DNA from 3 places in the Streptomyces sp. NPDC093225 genome. Region 1 is predicted to be linked to each of the others. Evidence: riboswitches for the same ligand, from Rfam matches in the RefSeq annotation. Region 1 holds a riboswitch; each other region holds the start of a gene.
The links. Region 1 has a riboswitch for cyclic di-AMP ahead of ACIQCH_RS07310 (transglycosylase SLT domain-containing protein). Riboswitches for the same ligand answer to the same signal wherever they lie in the genome.
Positions count from the first base shown of each region.

Region 2: linked by a shared signal. The riboswitch ahead of ACIQCH_RS08245 (transglycosylase family protein) and the one ahead of ACIQCH_RS07310 (transglycosylase SLT domain-containing protein) in region 1 are both predicted to bind cyclic di-AMP.
Region 3: linked by a shared signal. The riboswitch ahead of ACIQCH_RS04045 (M23 family metallopeptidase) and the one ahead of ACIQCH_RS07310 (transglycosylase SLT domain-containing protein) in region 1 are both predicted to bind cyclic di-AMP.

Region 1 covers NZ_JBIVNX010000005.1:86,615-92,080, forward strand. The annotation lists gene ACIQCH_RS07295 (XdhC family protein) at 1-501, opposite strand, end outside; gene ACIQCH_RS07300 (hypothetical protein) at 825-1,124, shown strand; gene ACIQCH_RS07305 (NADPH-dependent FMN reductase) at 1,133-1,804, opposite strand; cyclic di-AMP (ydaO/yuaA leader) riboswitch at 2,384-2,545, shown strand; gene ACIQCH_RS07310 (transglycosylase SLT domain-containing protein) at 2,550-3,332, shown strand; gene ACIQCH_RS07315 (FAD-binding oxidoreductase) at 3,503-5,092, opposite strand.
Region 2 covers NZ_JBIVNX010000006.1:39,486-44,951, forward strand. The annotation lists gene ACIQCH_RS08235 (septum formation initiator family protein) at 1-193, opposite strand, end outside; gene eno (phosphopyruvate hydratase) at 381-1,667, opposite strand; gene ACIQCH_RS08245 (transglycosylase family protein) at 2,004-2,702, opposite strand; cyclic di-AMP (ydaO/yuaA leader) riboswitch at 2,706-2,878, opposite strand; gene ACIQCH_RS08250 (transglycosylase family protein) at 3,166-4,278, opposite strand; gene ACIQCH_RS08255 (cytochrome P450) at 4,525-5,466, opposite strand, start outside.
Region 3 covers NZ_JBIVNX010000003.1:16,911-22,376, reverse strand. The annotation lists gene lanKC (class III lanthionine synthetase LanKC) at 1-1,531, shown strand, start outside; gene ACIQCH_RS04055 (hypothetical protein) at 1,528-1,830, shown strand; tRNA gene ACIQCH_RS04050 (tRNA-Met) at 1,949-2,022, shown strand; cyclic di-AMP (ydaO/yuaA leader) riboswitch at 2,345-2,477, shown strand; gene ACIQCH_RS04045 (M23 family metallopeptidase) at 2,488-3,531, shown strand; partial or broken gene ACIQCH_RS04040 (PrsW family intramembrane metalloprotease) at 3,557-4,396, opposite strand; gene trmB (tRNA (guanosine(46)-N7)-methyltransferase TrmB) at 4,439-5,215, opposite strand; gene lhgO (L-2-hydroxyglutarate oxidase) at 5,225-5,466, opposite strand, start outside.

The DNA of each region.
Region 1 (5,466 bases):
CTCGCGCCCCGCCCGGTGCCGCCCCAGGAGCTCCAGGGCCTCGCGCACCGCCTCCGGACCGCCGGCGGGAGCGGCGCCGTCGCCGACGCGCACGACGGTGCTCACGGCCTGCGTGCCGTCCTCGCTCAGCCGCGTCACCAGGGCCGCGCTCGACCCGAGCGCCAGCTCCTCCCACCACTGCCCGGGAACGGACGCCAGCGGCTGCACCAGGATCTCCGACTGCCCGCCGCAGGTGAGGCCCGCGCCGGTCGCCTCGGTGCCGTGCACCGACACCTGGCAGACCCGCGCCGTCACCCCGTCCGGGACCGCGGCCGCCTCCGCGACGAGCTGCTCGTCGAACACCCCCCGGTACAGGCTCCCCGCGCACTCGCCCCGCGGATCGACGAGCAGCGCCCCGGCGGGGTCCCGGGGGCCGAAGCCCTGCTCGGTCACGGGCCGGGCCAGGAACGCCGTACGCCCCTCGGCCGCCCACCGCCGCGCCGTCTCCACCAGCTCGCGCATCACACGCCGCCCTTCTCGCGTCTTCCCGGTCTTCCCAGGTCAGACCCCAACGTATGCCCGCCGGCGGCCCGCGCACCCGCGCCGGACGGAACTTCGGCCGGTCCGCCAACCCGCTCGCTTGGACGATCTGCCGGGGCCGGCCCGGGACGGCCTTGGTGGAAGTCGATCAAGGCCCGGTCGTACCCCGCGCCGGCAGGGCGCCCGGCCCGGGCGCGGGGGGCGCGCGCCGCGCGACGGGGCGGTACACGGGCTGAAGACAACGAATTCATACCGGTGTGCCAGGGCGCCGTTTCCCGTTCGGCGAGGTCCGGGTTGAGCCGTCCGTGACGACTCCTCCCGGCCCGGCCGCCCCGCCGGGCGCACGCCACGCACCCGTGGCCGCCCTGAGCGGTGCCTACTGGCTCGACTCACCGTCCCGCCACGAGGGCGAGGACTGCGGCCGCTGCGACCAGCTGCGGCGCGCGAACGCCGCGCTCGTCCGGCTGCCCGGCCCCAGCGAACGCCGGGAGCGTCCCGGGCTCCCTCCGCAGGAGCGGGGCGCGGCGGCGCTGCGCGTGGTCATGACCATCCTCGCGGTCCTCACCATCGCCTCGGCCCTGGCCGTCACCGGTCTCGGCGACTGACCCGCGCGTCAGTCCTGCGAGCGCTCCGTGACGGCCGCGTCGGTGCGGTCGCTCAGGAACTCGTACCACCGGCGCTGCAGGCAGACGTAGCGGGTGTCCGCCTCCACCAGGCGCAGGAAGGCCGCCACCGTGTCCGTCAGGCGCGCCTGGAGCCCGGTGTCGGTCAGGTTGCCCTCCGGCGTGAAGCCCTCGTGGGCGCGGGCGAGGCTGAACATGTCCGGGTAGACACGGGTGCCCAGGTGCTCCAGCGGGACGCGCAGGGCCCACAGCCCGCGGTTGCCGCCCACCAGCGAGGGCGAGGCGGACACCAGCAGGGCGTGCTTGTCCTTGAACGGCTGGGGGCGCACTCGGGAGACCCAGTCGATCGCGTTCTTCAGCACGCCCGGTACGGAGGCGTTGTACTCGGGCGAGGCGATCACGAAGCCGTCGCAGGAGGCGATCCGCTCGCGCAGCGCCAGTGCGCCCTGCGGCAGGCCGGTCTCCTGCTCGGTGTCGCCGTCGTAGACCGGCATGTCGAAGTCGGCCATGCGCGCGAGGTCGACGGCGCCGCCGGCCTGGGCGGCGAGCCGGGCGACGAGCTCGGCGAGCCGCGAGTTGAGGGAGTCGGAGCGCCGGGAGGCGCCGAAGACCAGCACGCGGACCGGCTCGCGGCCCGTCCCGTGCGCGGAGTCTGCGGTCATGGGGTGGGGCCTCCAGGGCGGGCGGTGGCGGGCGGGCGGCGGGCCGCCGACGGGGCCGCCGACGGGGCCGCCGACGGGGCGGCGACGGGGCGGCGACGGGGCGGCGACGGGCGAGGCACACCGAGCGGAGCACACGCGCGGAGCCGGGGGCGGGTGCCCGGGCCGTCGCGGGACGGAAGTCACCCGGGCAGCCGCACACCCGGCGCACCGCAATGCTCCATCCTCACCCAGTTGATTCCTTAAGTCCGATTTGGGCTGGAGTGATGGTTTCTGTTGCGTGACGCCCGGCTCGGTCAATTCCTCGGGTTTGGCTGGTCTTTCCCGCTTATGTGGCACCGTCGTGCATTCGGTGACATGTGTCACGTGGGACGCGTCGGGGCGGGGAGATCGACTTCGCGACTGCGGCTCTGTGGAGCCTCAGTTGGCCATCGGCGTGTCGGCCGATCATGTTCGTTTTCCGTCGCCGTTCCTGCGGCAACTTTGCGTTAAGGAATTCGGGACTTGTTCAGCCGTGCAGCTCTCGCCTACGGTCACGCTCATTCCGGGTGGAACGCCGAATCCTGCCGCCGCCCGGATTCCCCACACCACTCACTCATTCACGTACGGCAGGAGCGGGGGACCCAGGTAAGCGCCGCACCGGCCCATCCGGTGCGGCTTGGGGTGAAGGCGCGCTCGACCAGCGCGTCCGGGCATCTCCAGCCCGAACCCGACAGCTCACCTCGCAGGCGACGGAGAGGAATGCGCCATGCCCGGAAAAGGCAAGCACCGCCGTCCCAAGAACTCTCGACTCGGCCGCGGATTCTTCGCGGTCGGCACCGGCGGCGCCGCCCTGGCCCTGCCCGTGATCGGCGCGACCACCGCCGCGGCGGCCGCCCCGACGGCAACGCATTCGATCACTGTCGCAAAGATCGCCGCCCCCACCCTCACCCCCGAGGCCCTTCTGAAGGCCCCGGCCACGTATTCCGTCGTCGCCGGTGACTCGCTCGCCGGGATCGCGAAGAAGCACGGTGTGGCGGGCGGTTGGAAGAAGCTGTACCAGGACAACAAGTCCGTCATCGGTGACGACCCGTCACTGATCCGACCGGGCATGAAGCTCCGCGTGGACGGCAAGGCCGCGGCCCCCGCCCGCACCGCCGCCGCGCGCGCCGACCGCTCGACCCGCCCCACGACCCTCAAGGCCACCCCGGCCGTGGTGAAGAAGACGTACGCGAACAACCTCGACGGTTGGATCCGCGAGTCCCTCGACATCATGGCCAAGCACGGCATCCCCGGCTCGTACAACGGCATCTACCGCAACGTCATGCGCGAGTCCTCGGGCAACCCGCTCGCCATCAACAACTGGGACATCAACGCCCAGAACGGCATCCCGTCGAAGGGCCTGCTCCAGGTCATCCAGCCGACGTTCAACGCCTACCACGTGCCCGGCACGTCGATGGACCTCTACGACCCGGTCGCCAACATCACCGCGGCGTGCAACTACGCGGCTGCCCGCTACGGTTCGATCGACAACGTGTTCGGCGCCTACTGACCGGTCGCCGTACCGCACGCCGGCGCTGCACGCGCCGGCACCGCGCCCGCCGCCTCGGCCGGCCCGGAAGACCGCTCGGGGGTCTATCGGGCCGGCCGTCGCGTCGTCGGCGGGTCACCGCGCGGGCGGGCGGCGGCCGAGGCCACCGCGCGCGGCGGAGGGGCGGCGGGTCACAACGCCTGAGGGAAGCGGAAGAGGCGGTCCGGGTCCAGGGCGCGGCGCAGCGCTTCCAGGCGGGCCAGGTTCGGCCCGTAGTAGGCCCCGCGCCAGTCCGTGAGCGCGGGGTCGGCGTAGTTCTGGTAAGCCGCCCCGCTCGCCCACGGCCGCAGCGCGGACCACAGCCCGCCCAACCAGGCCTCGTGCCGGGCCGCCTCCGCCGCCGAGGCCCCGGCGGGCCAGTACGCCAGGTACTGGGTGAGCAGCCCGTACGAGCGGTGGGCGAAGGCGGTCTCCGCGACGCCCACCCGGTTCAGCGCGCCGCCGCACACCCCGTCCAGCTGCACCACCCCCCGCCCGCCCGGCGGCACCGCCCCCGGGTACCCGGCCAGCGCGTCGAGCAGCGCGGCCACGGCCGCCGGCGGCAGGCCCGCGCCGGTCCAGAAGTCCGACCGGCCGGCGTACGAGTCGCGCCCCAGCAGTCCCGCCGGATCGTGCCCCGGCAGCGTGCCCGGCAGCCGGCACTGCGCGGCCGCGTACCCGAGACACCCGGCCATCGCCCGCATCGTGTCGGCGTAACCGCGCCGGACGACGTACCGGTCGCGCGGCTGCACGCCGACCGCCGCGGCCAGTCGGTCCAGCTCCTCCTCCAGCTCCGCCCGCCCGTCCAGGCACACCACCCGCACGGCGGGCGCGGGCACCGCGCCGTCGCCCCGTCCGCTCCGTCCCCCGTGCCCGCCATGCCTGCCGTCCCCGCCGCTCCTGCCGTTCGGCCCGCGGTCCCGGCCGTCCCGGTCGTCCCCGCCGTCCACGGTGAACTCGAGCTGGCTCCAGAACGGGTCCGCCAGCCCGGCCAACCAGCGCTGCCAGGCCCCCACCAGCCCGGCCGTCGCCGACGCCGGCCAGTGCAGCTCGGCGAAGCCGCAGTCGCCGGCCGGCCAGGTCCGGAACCGGAACTCGGTGACCACGCCGAAGTTCCCGCCGCCCCCGCCGCGCAGCGCCCAGAAGAGCTCCGCGTCCTGCGCCGGGCCCACCTCGCGCACCCGCCCGTCCGGCGTCACCACCCGCGCGCCCGTGAGCGCGTCGCTGGTGGCCCCGTACGCCCGGGCGGCCACGCCCAGGCCGCCGCCGAGGGTCAGCCCCGCGATGCCCACCGACGGGCAGAGCCCGGCCGGCAGGGCCGCGCCCCGGGCGCCGAGCGCCGCGTGGACCTCGCCCAGCCGGGCGCCCGCCCCGATCCGGGCGGAGCCGGTTCCGGGCTCGACCGCGGCCATCAGCCCGACGTCGACGACCAGGCCCGTCCCCGTCGACCAGCCCGGGTAGCTGTGCCCGCCGCCGCGCGCCACGACCGGCAGTCCGGCGCGGCGGGCGAAGTCGAGGCAGGTCACCACGTCGTCCTCGTGCGCCGGGTACGCCACGGCCGCCGGGGCCACCGCGTCGTGCCGCGGCTGGAACAGCCGCCGGGCCTCCGCGTACGCCGCCTCGCCGGGCCGGACCAGCCGCCCGTCCAGCCCCCGCGCCAGGGCGTCCAGGTCCGGCTCGCGGCCGCGCGCGAAACCGGCGGCGAGCGGAGCTGCCAGTAACTGCCGACGACCCAGACCCATGTCCCCTACTCCTGCCATCCCGCTCCCCGGAAAGCCGCGCGCCCCGCCGGGCCGCGCCCCCCGCGTGCCGCGGACGGGCCCGGCGCGGCGCGCGCGGGAGGCCGTACCGCCCCGTGGGCCCGGGGGCTACCGCCGGTAAAACCGAAGAAAATTCCCGGGCTCCGGACTGCGGTTCCCGCACACCCCGTTTTCGTTGCCTTAGCACGTTCTTAACGCGTTCTTGGTCTGTGCGGGCGTGTCAGAGCAACGGATTCCGCAGCAGGCAAGGCATTGACCTGTGGTGCACCGGAGGCTTCCATTCAGCCCGGGAGCCATTGGAACCACCCTGACCACCTGCCGCCTCGGAGGCGATACCGCTCCCACCCCCTGAACCA
Region 2 (5,466 bases), on a different contig from region 1:
CGTACTGGCGCATCGGGTACGCGAGGGCGACGACCAGGGTACAGAGGACGAGGACCAGCAGGGCCGCGCGCCCGGTCAGCCGACTGCGCCGCACCTGGCGCCGGGACTGCGAGCGGTAGACGTGCGCCGCGGTGCGCTCCCCGAGCTGCCGCAGCCTGGTCGCGGTGGAGAACCGGTCCCGGTTCCCGGACATGTGCGCCGCCTCCCCTGCTCCCCGTGGTCCGTCGTCCGTGCGCGCCCGCGTACGCGTACGTCCGTGCGGGCACGTGTGCGTCCGTGCGCGACGCAGTACGTATGACGCAGTACGTCCCCGCACACGGTACGGGACCGAGTGCGGGGACGTACGGAGGCTCTAGCGACCTCTGGGGATGACCGGAGGATCAGCCCTTGAAGCGCGGGAACGCGCTGCGGCCGGCGTACACGGCGGCGTCGTCGAGGATCTCCTCGATGCGCAGCAGCTGGTTGTACTTGGCGACGCGCTCGGAGCGGGCCGGGGCACCGGTCTTGATCTGGCCGCAGTTGGTGGCGACGGCCAGGTCGGCGATGGTGACGTCCTCGGTCTCGCCGGAGCGGTGCGACATCATGCACTTGAAGCCGCTGCGCTGGGCGAGCTCGACGGCGTCGAGGGTCTCGGTCAGGGAACCGATCTGGTTCACCTTCACGAGCAGGGCGTTGGCGGTGCCCTCCTCGATGCCGCGGGCCAGGCGCTCGGGGTTGGTGACGAACAGGTCGTCACCGACGAGCTGCACCTTGGCGCCGAGCTTGTCGGTGATGACCTTCCAGCCGGCCCAGTCGTCCTCGAACAGCGGGTCCTCGATGGAGACGAGCGGGTACGCGGAGACGAGCTCCTCGTAGTACTCGGTCATCTCGGCGGCCGAGCGGGCCTGGCCCTCGAAGTTGTACTTGCCGTCCTTGTAGAACTCGGACGCGGCGACGTCGAGCGCGAGCGCGATGTCCTTGCCCGGGGCGTAGCCGGCCTGCTTGATGGCCTCGAGGATGAGGTCCAGGGCCTCGCGGTTGGAGCCCAGGTTCGGGGCGAAGCCGCCCTCGTCGCCGAGGCCGGTGGACAGGCCCTTGGACTTCAGCACGGACTTGAGGGTGTGGTAGACCTCGGTGCCCCAGCGCAGGGCCTCGGAGAAGGACTCCGCGCCGATCGGGGCGATCATGAACTCCTGGATGTCCACGTTGGAGTCGGCGTGCGAGCCGCCGTTCAGGATGTTCATCATCGGAACGGGCAGCAGGTGCGCGTTCGGGCCGCCGAGGTAGCGGAACAGCGGCAGGTCCGAGGCCTCGGACGCGGCGTGCGCCACGGCCAGGGAGACGCCGAGGATCGCGTTGGCGCCGAGCGAGCCCTTGTTGTCGGTCGCGTCCAGGTCGAACATGGCCTGGTCGATCAGGCGCTGCTCGGTGGCGTCGTAGCCGACCAGCTCGGGGCCGATCTGCTCGATGACGGCGAGGACGGCCTTCTCGACGCCCTTGCCCTGGTAGCGGTTCGGGTCCCCGTCGCGGAGCTCAATGGCCTCGAACGCACCGGTGGAGGCACCGGAGGGAACGGCAGCACGGCCGGTGCTGCCGTCGTCGAGGCCGACCTCGACCTCGACCGTGGGGTTGCCTCGGGAGTCCAGGATTTCCCGGGCTACGACGACGTCGATGGACGGCACGAGCATCTCCTTCTGGGATGTGACGCTAGGTGTGCGGTGGCGCCTGGGCCGTGGGACCGACCCAGCCGGACTAGAGCCTAACCGGCTCCGGGGCATCGGCCAGCCGACCGCCCGGGTCCTGGGACGAAAAAGGGGCTGAATACCCGCCTTCCAGGACATACGGCCCTTGATCAAGAGCACTCCGGAGGCCCTGACGGCCTTTCGGGGACCCCCGGGCTGCGCCGAACATACGTCCGCCCGGCGCGTCGGGGGGAGGACGCGCCGGGCGGACGTGCTTGCACCGGGTGAGCAGATCTCCGCTCAGGAGAGCTTCGAGAGCCGCTCAGAGGGCTTCGGCTCCGGTCAGGAGAGCTTCAGCATCTGGCCCGGGTAGATCAGGTCGGCATCGGTGACGATGTCCTTGTTGAGCTCGAAGAGCTTCTCCCAGCCGCCCTTGACCTGCTGGGCGTCGGCGATGGTGCCGAGGGTGTCGCCGGCCTTCACCTCGTAGGAGCCGTCGCCCTTCTTGATGACGCCGGAGGACGCCGGCTTCGGGGCCTCGGAGGTGCGGGCGGAGCGGGTCGTCGGGGTCGACTCGGAGGAGCGGGTGCTCTTCTTCGCGGTCGACTTCGAGGACTTGGAGCTCTTGGAGGACTTCGTGGACGTGGAGCCGTCGGAGCCCTTGTAGGAGGCGCCGGACAGGCCCACGCCGCAGCTCGGCCAGGCACCCTTGCCCTGGGCGGCCAGAACCTTCTCGGCCACGGCTATCTGCTGGGACTTGGAGGCCTGGTTGGCCTGCGGGGCGTAGGAGGTGCCGCCGTACGCCGCCCAGGTGGACGCGGAGAACTGCAGGCCGCCGTAGTAGCCGTTGCCGGTGTTGATGGACCAGTTGCCACCGGACTCGCACTGCGCGACGCGGTCCCACTCGGAAGCGGTGGCGGCGCTGGCCGAACCGGCGGCCATCAGCGGAGCGGCGACGACCGCACCGGCGACGCCGACGAGGGCGGCGGTACGGGCGGCCTTGGACGCACGGCGGTGCTTGCCCTTGCTGGAAGACAGCATGGAAGGTCTCCTCACCGACGCCTGCGAGGTGAGCTGTCGGGTTCGGGCGAGTGAGTTGCCCGGCCTCGCGACCTAGCGCGTGGCTTCACCCCTAGCCGGTTCCGTGACCGTCTCTCAACGGCCGGGCCCGGCAAAAATCTTGGGTCCCCCGCTCCTGCCTACGGCGCTTACGCGTCGACTGTTCCCTTGCGTCCGGTGGCAGGACTCGGCGTGCGGTCGAAGGGGCTCGCGGTGGCGAGCGGTCAGACCGTAGGCAGAGGTCTCCCCGATGTTCAAGGTGGGACATCGGGGAGAAACCGCTCGTACTTGCCTTCCGGGAACCGGCGTTTGCGCAGGTGGGAGGGGGCTTGCGCACACCTCCCGGACGCAACACGCCAGTTGACGGCCTGAGACTCATGTCTCACTCGCGCCAAACCCGGACATTCAACGCGTACCGGGTGTCCCGACTGCGCCCGAACTGCCCCTACTTCTGCCCGAGGTGGAGGCTCTGTCCCGGCTTGATGAGGTCCGCGTCATCCCCGATGAGCTGCTCGTTCGCCTTGTAGAGGGCATCCCAGCCGCCCTTGAGGCCCTTCTCGTCCGCGATCTCCGAGAGGCTGTCGCCGGGCTGCACGGTGTACGTCGGGTCGGTGGTGGTCTCCGTAAGGGTGGAGACGTCGTTCCCGGACGCGCCGTCAGCTGCACCCGGGTCATCATTCGCGGCGTGACGTCCCGTTGCGGCGAATATGTCCGATTCGGTTCCGGGTCCCTCGAGGGCCGGGGTGCCGCGGTGCTTGCCGGTGGCGCCGTCGGCGGTCTGGCCGGGGTCCGACGGGGTGCCGGTCGGGGTCTCGGGGGTGCCGGGGGTGCCCGGGGTGCCGGTCGGGACGTCGGGGGTGCCGGGCGTACCGGGCGTACCGGGCGTACCGGGGACGGTGGGCGTGCCCGGCGTGCCCGGCGTGCCCGGCGTGCCGGGGGTACCGGGAGTCCCCGGCGTCGTGGGCGCGGACGGCGAGGCGGGGTCCGTCGGACCGCCCGGGGTCGCGGGCGTCGTCGGCGTCGAGGGCGTCGTCGGCGTGGTGGCGCCGGGGCTCGGGGTGCCCGGGGCGGCGGGCTCGGTCGGCTCGGCCGGGGTCTCCGTGCCCTGGTCGGGGCGGACCGGGGCCGGGGTGACCGGCTTGCCCTCGTCCTCCAGGCCGGCGTCGACCTTGGCCTTCGGGCCGCCCTTCGTCAGGCCGGCCGGGCCCGCGCACATCGGCCAGGCCGACGGGCCCTGGGCGGCGAGCACCCGCTCGCCGACGGTGATCTGCTGCGAACGACTGGCGAGGTCGGCACGGGCGGCGTAGGCGAGGCCGCCGTTGCCCTCCCAGACTTCCTGGGTGAACTGCAGTCCGCCGTAGAAGCCGTTGCCGAGGTCGGCGCTCCAGGCGCCGCCGCTCTCGCACTCGGCGACCTTGTCCCAGGTGGTGGTGTCGGCGGCGGAGGCGCTGGTGGCCGCGAGCAGCGGCAGCGCGAGGGCGGAGCCGGTGACTCCAGCCGTGACGACGATCGCGGGGGCCTGGCGGGGCCGACGGTGGCGGCCGTTACCGGAGCGCATGCGTGAGGGCCTTTCGTGGCGGCAAGGGGGCGACCGCGAACCTAGCCGGGTTCGAACGGATGTCACAAGTCGATGCAGCGCAGATCACGTTGAGATCACGAAACTGAGGAATGCTCAGTTCCGCTCCGTGTCGGAATCCCTACGGGCCGTCTATCGGCGCCCAGTTGAGCCCGTTACGTCCCCCCGGCGCGGCGCACGGCGCCCCTCGGGCCGGTTTCCGGAGGGAAATCTTCCTTAAGGGAACCGTCACGCTCCTTCCGGCGTGAAGGTGACCGGGAGGGTGCGCAGCCCGCGCATGATGAGCCCGCCCCGCCAGCGGAGTTCGGCCGGCTCGACGGCGAGTCGCAGGTCGGGCAGGCGCGTCAGGAGCGTGGCCAGCGCGGTCTGCCCCTCCAGGCGCGCGAGCGGCGCGCCGAGGCAGTAGTGGATGCCGTGGCCGTAGCCGAGGTGCTGGTTGTCGGAGCGGGCGAGGTCGAGGGTGTCGGGTTCGGCGAAGCGCGCCGGGTCGCGGTCGGCCGCCGCGAGCACGACCAGTACCGGGTCGCCGGTGCCGACCGACTGCCCGCCGAGGGTCAGGGGCTCGGTGGCGAACCGCCACGTGGCGAGCTCGACCGGGCCGTCGTAGCGGAGGAGCTCCTCGACGCCCGTGGCCAGCAGGTCCGTCTCGCCGGCGGCGAGGGAGGCCTGCAGCCGGTCGCGCTCGCGGGGGTTCATGAAGAGGGAGTGCAGGCCGTTCCCGATGAGGTTGACGGTCGTCTCGAAGCCCGCGAAGAGCAGGATGAAGGCCATCGCGGCGGCCTCGTTCTCCGTGAGGTGCTCGCCGTGGTCGCTGGCCCGGATGAGACCGGAGATCAGGTCGTCGCCCAGATCGTCCCGTTTGCGGTGGATCAGGTCGACCAGGTAGCTCCGCATCTGCTTGACCGAGCGGGCCACGCCGCCGCGCGGCCCGCCGCCGTGGCGGATCATCATGCCCGCCCAGTCGCGGAAGTCGTCCTGGTCCTCGCGCGGTACGCCGAGCATCTCGCAGATGGCGTAGATGGGGAGCGGGAACGCGAACTCGTGGATGAGGTCCGCCTCCCCCTTCGCCGCGAAGCCGTCGATGAGCTGGTCGGTCAGCTGCTGCACGCGGGGCGTGAACTCCGCGACGCGGCGGGGCGTGAACGCCTTCGACACCAGCCGCCGCAGCCG
Region 3 (5,466 bases), on a different contig from region 1:
CATCCGCCCCGACGGCAGCGTGGCCTTCATCGACCTGGAGACCACCCGCCCGGCCGAGGGCCACAGCGGCCAGGCCATGGGCGCCCCCGGCTACTGCGCACCGGCCGGCACCACCGGCACCGCCGTCGACCGGTTCGCCCTGGGCTGCCTGCGGCTGAGCGTGTTCCTGCCGCTGACCACCCTCATGCCCTGGGACCCGGAGAAGTCCGAGCAGCTGATCGAGCTGGTCCAGGAGCGCTTCCCGGTGCCGTCGGACTTCGGCGACCGGGTGCGCGCGGAGCTCGCCCTCGGCGCCGAGCTGGAACTGCCCGGGGCGGCGGACGTGGTCCGGCCGCTGTGGAGCCTGCCCGCGGCCGCGCCCGACGCGCTGGTCGAGGCGGAGGGGCTGGCCGCCCTGGCCGAGCGGGTGGGCGAGGGCATCCTGGCCACCGCCACCCCCGAGCGCACCGACCGGCTCTTCCCCGGCGACATCGAGCAGTTCGCGCACCCCGGTGGCGGGGTCGCGGTGGCGCACGGTGCCGCGGGCGTGCTGTGGGCCCTGCACAACGCGGGCCTGCCGGTGCCCGAGGAGCACGTGGACTGGCTGGTCACCGCCGCCCGCGAACTGGAGGACCCGCGCCCGGGCCTGTACGACGGGCTCTCGGGCATCGCCTGCGTGCTGGCCGGGCTCGGCCGCCACGCCGAGGCCGCGGAGTTCATGGACCGCGCGGCCGCGCTGCCCTGCGACGAGGCCGGGGACGGCCTCAACTCCGGTACGGCCGGACTGGGCCTGGCGCTGCTCGCCCTGGGACGCGCCGAGGACGCCCGGATCCTGGCGGTCACCCTGGCCGAGCGGATCCTGATGGGTGCCGCGGACCTGCCCGTGGCCGACCCGGAGGCCGCCGCCGACCGCAAGGCCAAGCGGCACCTGCCGGGCCTGCTCTACGGGGGCGCCGGCCAGGCGCTGTTCCTGCTGCGGGTGCACGACCAGCTGGCCCGGGAGGCGGGCGGACCGGTCGCGGACGAGCGGCTGGTCGAGGCGGCCGCCCGCATCCTGCGCCACGACCTCACCGAGTCGGGCCGGCTGCCCGGCGGGCCCGAGGTGCTGGAGCAGGCGCCCTGGCGCGGGCCGCACATCGCCTGCGGCAGCGCCGGCCAGGTCATCGCCCTGCACGAGCTGCTGCGGCACCGGCAGGACCCGGAGCTCACCGCGGTCTACGAGGCGATGCGCACCGACCTGACCACGGACTACCACCCCGGCATCGGCCTCTACACCGGCCGGGCCGGCGCCATGGCGGCGCTGCTGCACACCTTCGACGGCAGCACCGCCGCCCGGGACACCCTGCGGGCGCAGTTCGCGGGCCTGGGCTGGCACGCCGTACCGCACGACGGCCGGCTGGCGTTCCTCGGCGAGCACTCGCTGCGGCTGTCGGCGGACCTGGCCACCGGTGCCGCCGGCGTGCTGGCCGTGCTGGGCGCGCTGGCGGGTGCGGACCGGCCCGCGCTGCCCTTCCTGGACGCGCTCGGCCTGCCCGTGGCCGCCGGACGATGACCGCTCCGGCGCCCGGCGCGTACGGGACGAGCACCCTGGTGCGCATCGAGGTCACCGACCTGGCCCCGGCCGGGGCCGCCGCCGAGACGGCCGCCGTACGGCTGATCGCGCTGCTGCCCGCAGGGTGGCGCGCCACCCTGCGGGAGTGCGCGGCCGGCTGGGCGACCCTGAGCCTCACGCCCCCGGCGACCCCGGCGCCCCCGGCGGTCCCGCCGGGGCCGGGCGGGGCGGCCGCGGCCCGGGCGGTGGTGGACCAGGTGCTGCGGCACCCGGCGCTGCGCGGCTGGGCGCAGGTCTGACGGCCCTTCCGGCGGCCGCGGGGCCCGGGTCGGACCGGGCTCCGCGGCCGCCGCGGCGGGCCGCCCCGCGGAGGTGGTGCCGAGCACCCGCTCGGATGGCGTAAGCTGGTGTCACCGACGCGGGGTGGAGCAGCTCGGTAGCTCGCTGGGCTCATAACCCAGAGGTCGCAGGTTCAAATCCTGTCCCCGCTACTGAAGACGAAGGCCCGGATCCATGGGATCCGGGCCTTCGTCGTGTCCGCGCACCGTCCACCACGTTCCGTAGCCGAAAGGGCGCGCTCCGCACAGCTGCTGAAGGTGCGTCAGGGGTGGGATCCGGCCGCGCGGAGACCCTCCGGGGCGGCAACTCGTCCCTATTTTTCCTGTGGTAGGGCATAAGTCGTGGCCAAAGTCGGTCACGTACTGCTGAGTTGACCGGAAGGATCATGGCGCGGCGCTTGGAATCACTCACCGTTGTCTATTACCGTTCGATAACGCAGCGCGGCTGTCCCAGCCGTCGTCAGTGACGGCACCGCGCGCGTGCGCGCCGAATCCCGTGAGGGAACCGGGGAACCACCACCATGGGGTGCATCGGGCCCGCCGGCCCGTAGGAGACCTTCCTGCTCCGAACCCGTCAGCTAACCCGGTAGGCGAAGAAGGAAGGAAAGGAGCGCCCCCGTGGCGTCCAACGGGCCTGCCGCCGACATCCCCCCGTCCTCCACGGACCCCGCCGCCCCCGAGGGCGCCGGCGCGTGGGGCGAGTGGAACCCCACCGAGGACTCCGTACGCCCCGCCGGCGGCCGCCACCGCGTCGTCAAGCAGCGCAACGGCCTGGCCCGCAGCTCCACCGTCCTCGGCGTCGGCATCATCGCCGCCGTCGGCGCGGGTGGCATCGCCACCGCCCAGGACAAGCCCCCGGTCGCGATATCCATCCCCTCGCTGCTCCCGGACGAGCTGCCCGACGTCCTCCCCGACGCGCTCACCGGCCACGCGGACGCACCCGGGACCACCACCGCCGTCGCAGCCCCGCTCACCGGCGCCGGGGTCACCCCCGCCCAGGCCGCGCGGGGCACCGACGCCGGCGAGGCGCTGCGCAACCGGATCCTCCAGCAGGCCGAGTCGCAGGCCGACGCCGCGGCCGCCGAGGCCAAGGCCGCCGCCCAGCGCGCCGCCGAGGAGGCCGCCGCGGCCAAGGCGAAGGCGGAGGCCGAGGCGGCCCGCGAGCAGGCCGAGGCCGCGGCCGCCGCGAAGGCCGCTGCCGAGAAGGCCGCCGAGGAGAAGGCCGCCGCGGAGAAGGCGGAGAAGGAGCGGCTCGCGAAGCTGGCCGGCTCCTACACCCTCCCCACCTCCTCGTACACGCTGACCTCGCACTACGGCGACGCCGGCTCGATGTGGTCCTCCGGCCACCACACCGGCCTCGACTTCGCCGCCCCGACCGGCACCCCGGTCAAGGCCGTGCACGGCGGCACCATCACCTCCGCCGGCTGGTCGGGCCCGTACGGCTACCGCATCGTCCTCAAGCTCCAGGACGGCACCGAGCTCTGGTACTGCCACCTGTCCTCGATCTCGGTCGCCTCGGGCACCGTCGAGACCGGCCAGACCATCGGCCGGGTCGGCGCCACCGGCAACGTCACCGGCCCCCACCTGCACCTCGAAGTGCGGATCGACGGAGCGACGGCGGACCCGCTGGCCTGGCTGGCCGACCGCGGGGTGAACGCATAGCGGGGACGAAGACGGCCCCCGGCCACCGCCGGGTCCGCACCGCCAGCCACGCCAGCAGGCCGAAGACCGGCACCATCACGGTCCCGTAGACGACGTAGAAGCCGTACTCGCCGAACTCCGAGGAGCTGTTCCACAGAGCGTGCACGGCCATGGCCGCCGCCAGCCCCGCCGCCGGCGGCCAGGTCCGGGCCCGGCGTCCGCGCCCGACCCCCCGCCCCGGCCCGTACGCGTACCCGTACGCCGCCCAGCCGAAGCCGAGCCCGGTCCACACCGTGAACAGCGGGTGCGCGAAGGGCGACAGCACCGCCCGGACGAAGAAGGTCGCGGCGGTCACCGATCCCATGACGGACGTACCGGTGCCCAGGTCCTGCCCGAAGGCGTTGCCGAGGTAGAGGATGTTCTCGGTGAACGCGAAGCCGGTCGCGGTGAACCCGGCCACCACGATCCCGTCCGCGACCCCCCTGAACTCCCGCCCCCGGAACAGGAACACCAGCAGCAGCGCGCCCGCCTTCGCGAACTCCTCCACCACCGGGGCGATCACCACGGAGCCCAGCAGGTCGGCCTCCGCCGGGTCGGCCGCCGCGGATATCCACCGGGTGGCGAAGCTGTTCGCCACTATGGCGATCAGCGCCGCGGCGCAGGCCCCCCAGACGAAGGCGAACAGGTGCTGCGGCCAGACGCCGCCCCCCGGCCGCGTCCGCCCCAGCCAGTGGAACACCGCCATCAGCGGTGGCACCGGCAGGACGGCGAGACCGAGGCCGACGAGGAACCCCTGGGTGCCGGTCTGTTCCCGAACGAGTTCGAGGATCAGCACTCCGGCGGCCGCGAGCAGCCCGATGGACGCACGAGACAGGACCCGGAACACGCCACGACGGTAGCGGTCCGGGCCCTGACCGGAGGGCGGGTTTCAGTTCTGGATACGCCGGAAGAGGAGGTCGTGTACGACGTGCCCCTTGTCCAGGCCCTGGCCCTCGAAGCGGGTCAGCGGCCGGAAGTCCGGGCGCGGCGCGTAGCCGCCGCCGGGCACGGTGTTCTCGAAGTCCGGGTGTTCGGTGAGGACTTCGAGCATCTGCTCGGCGTAGTCCTCCCAGTCCGTGGCGCAGTGCAGGATCGCGCCCGGGGCCAGCCGGGTGGCGGCCAGCGTGAGGAACTCGGGCTGGATCAGCCGGCGCTTGTGGTGCCGCTTCTTCGGCCACGGGTCCGGGAAGTACACGCGCATGCCGGCGAGCGAGTCCGGCGGCAGCATCTCGCGCAGCAGGATGATCGCGTCGCCGTTGCCGACGCGGACGTTGGTCAGGCCGGCGCGCTCGGCGAGGCCGAGCAGGTTGCCCTGGCCGGGCGTGTGCACGTCGATGGCGAGGATGCCGGTCTCCGGGTCCTCGGCGGCCATCAGCGCGGTGGCCTCGCCCATGCCGAAGCCGATCTCCAGCACCACGGGCCGGCCGTCGAACATCTTGTCGAGGTCGAGCACGTCGCGCCCGTCGATGTCGAAGCCCCACGTGCTCCAGAGCCGCCGCAGGGCGTCCTCCTGGCCGGCGGTCACCCGGCTGCGGCGCGGCTGGAAGCTGCGGATCCGCCGCTCGTGGTGGGATCCCGCCGGGTCGGGGGCGGGGCCGTCGGGGAAGCGGGGCTGGACGCGCCAGACCGGGGGCGGCTTGGGCTGGGGGTTCTGCGACTCGGACACCGCCCGATTCTACGGGCGCGCCGCGACCAGGGCCCGGCGGGCGATCTCACGGCCGATCGGGAGGGAGGCGGTCGCGGCCGGGGACGGCGCGTTCAGCACGTGCACCGTGCGCGGGGCCTCGCGGATCAGGAAGTCGTCCACCAGGGTGCCGTCCCGCAGCACCGCCTGCGCCCGTACGCCCGCGCCGGCCGGTGTCAGGTCGGCCTCGGTGGCCTCCGGCAGCAGCCGCCGGACCGCGGTGGTGAAGGCCC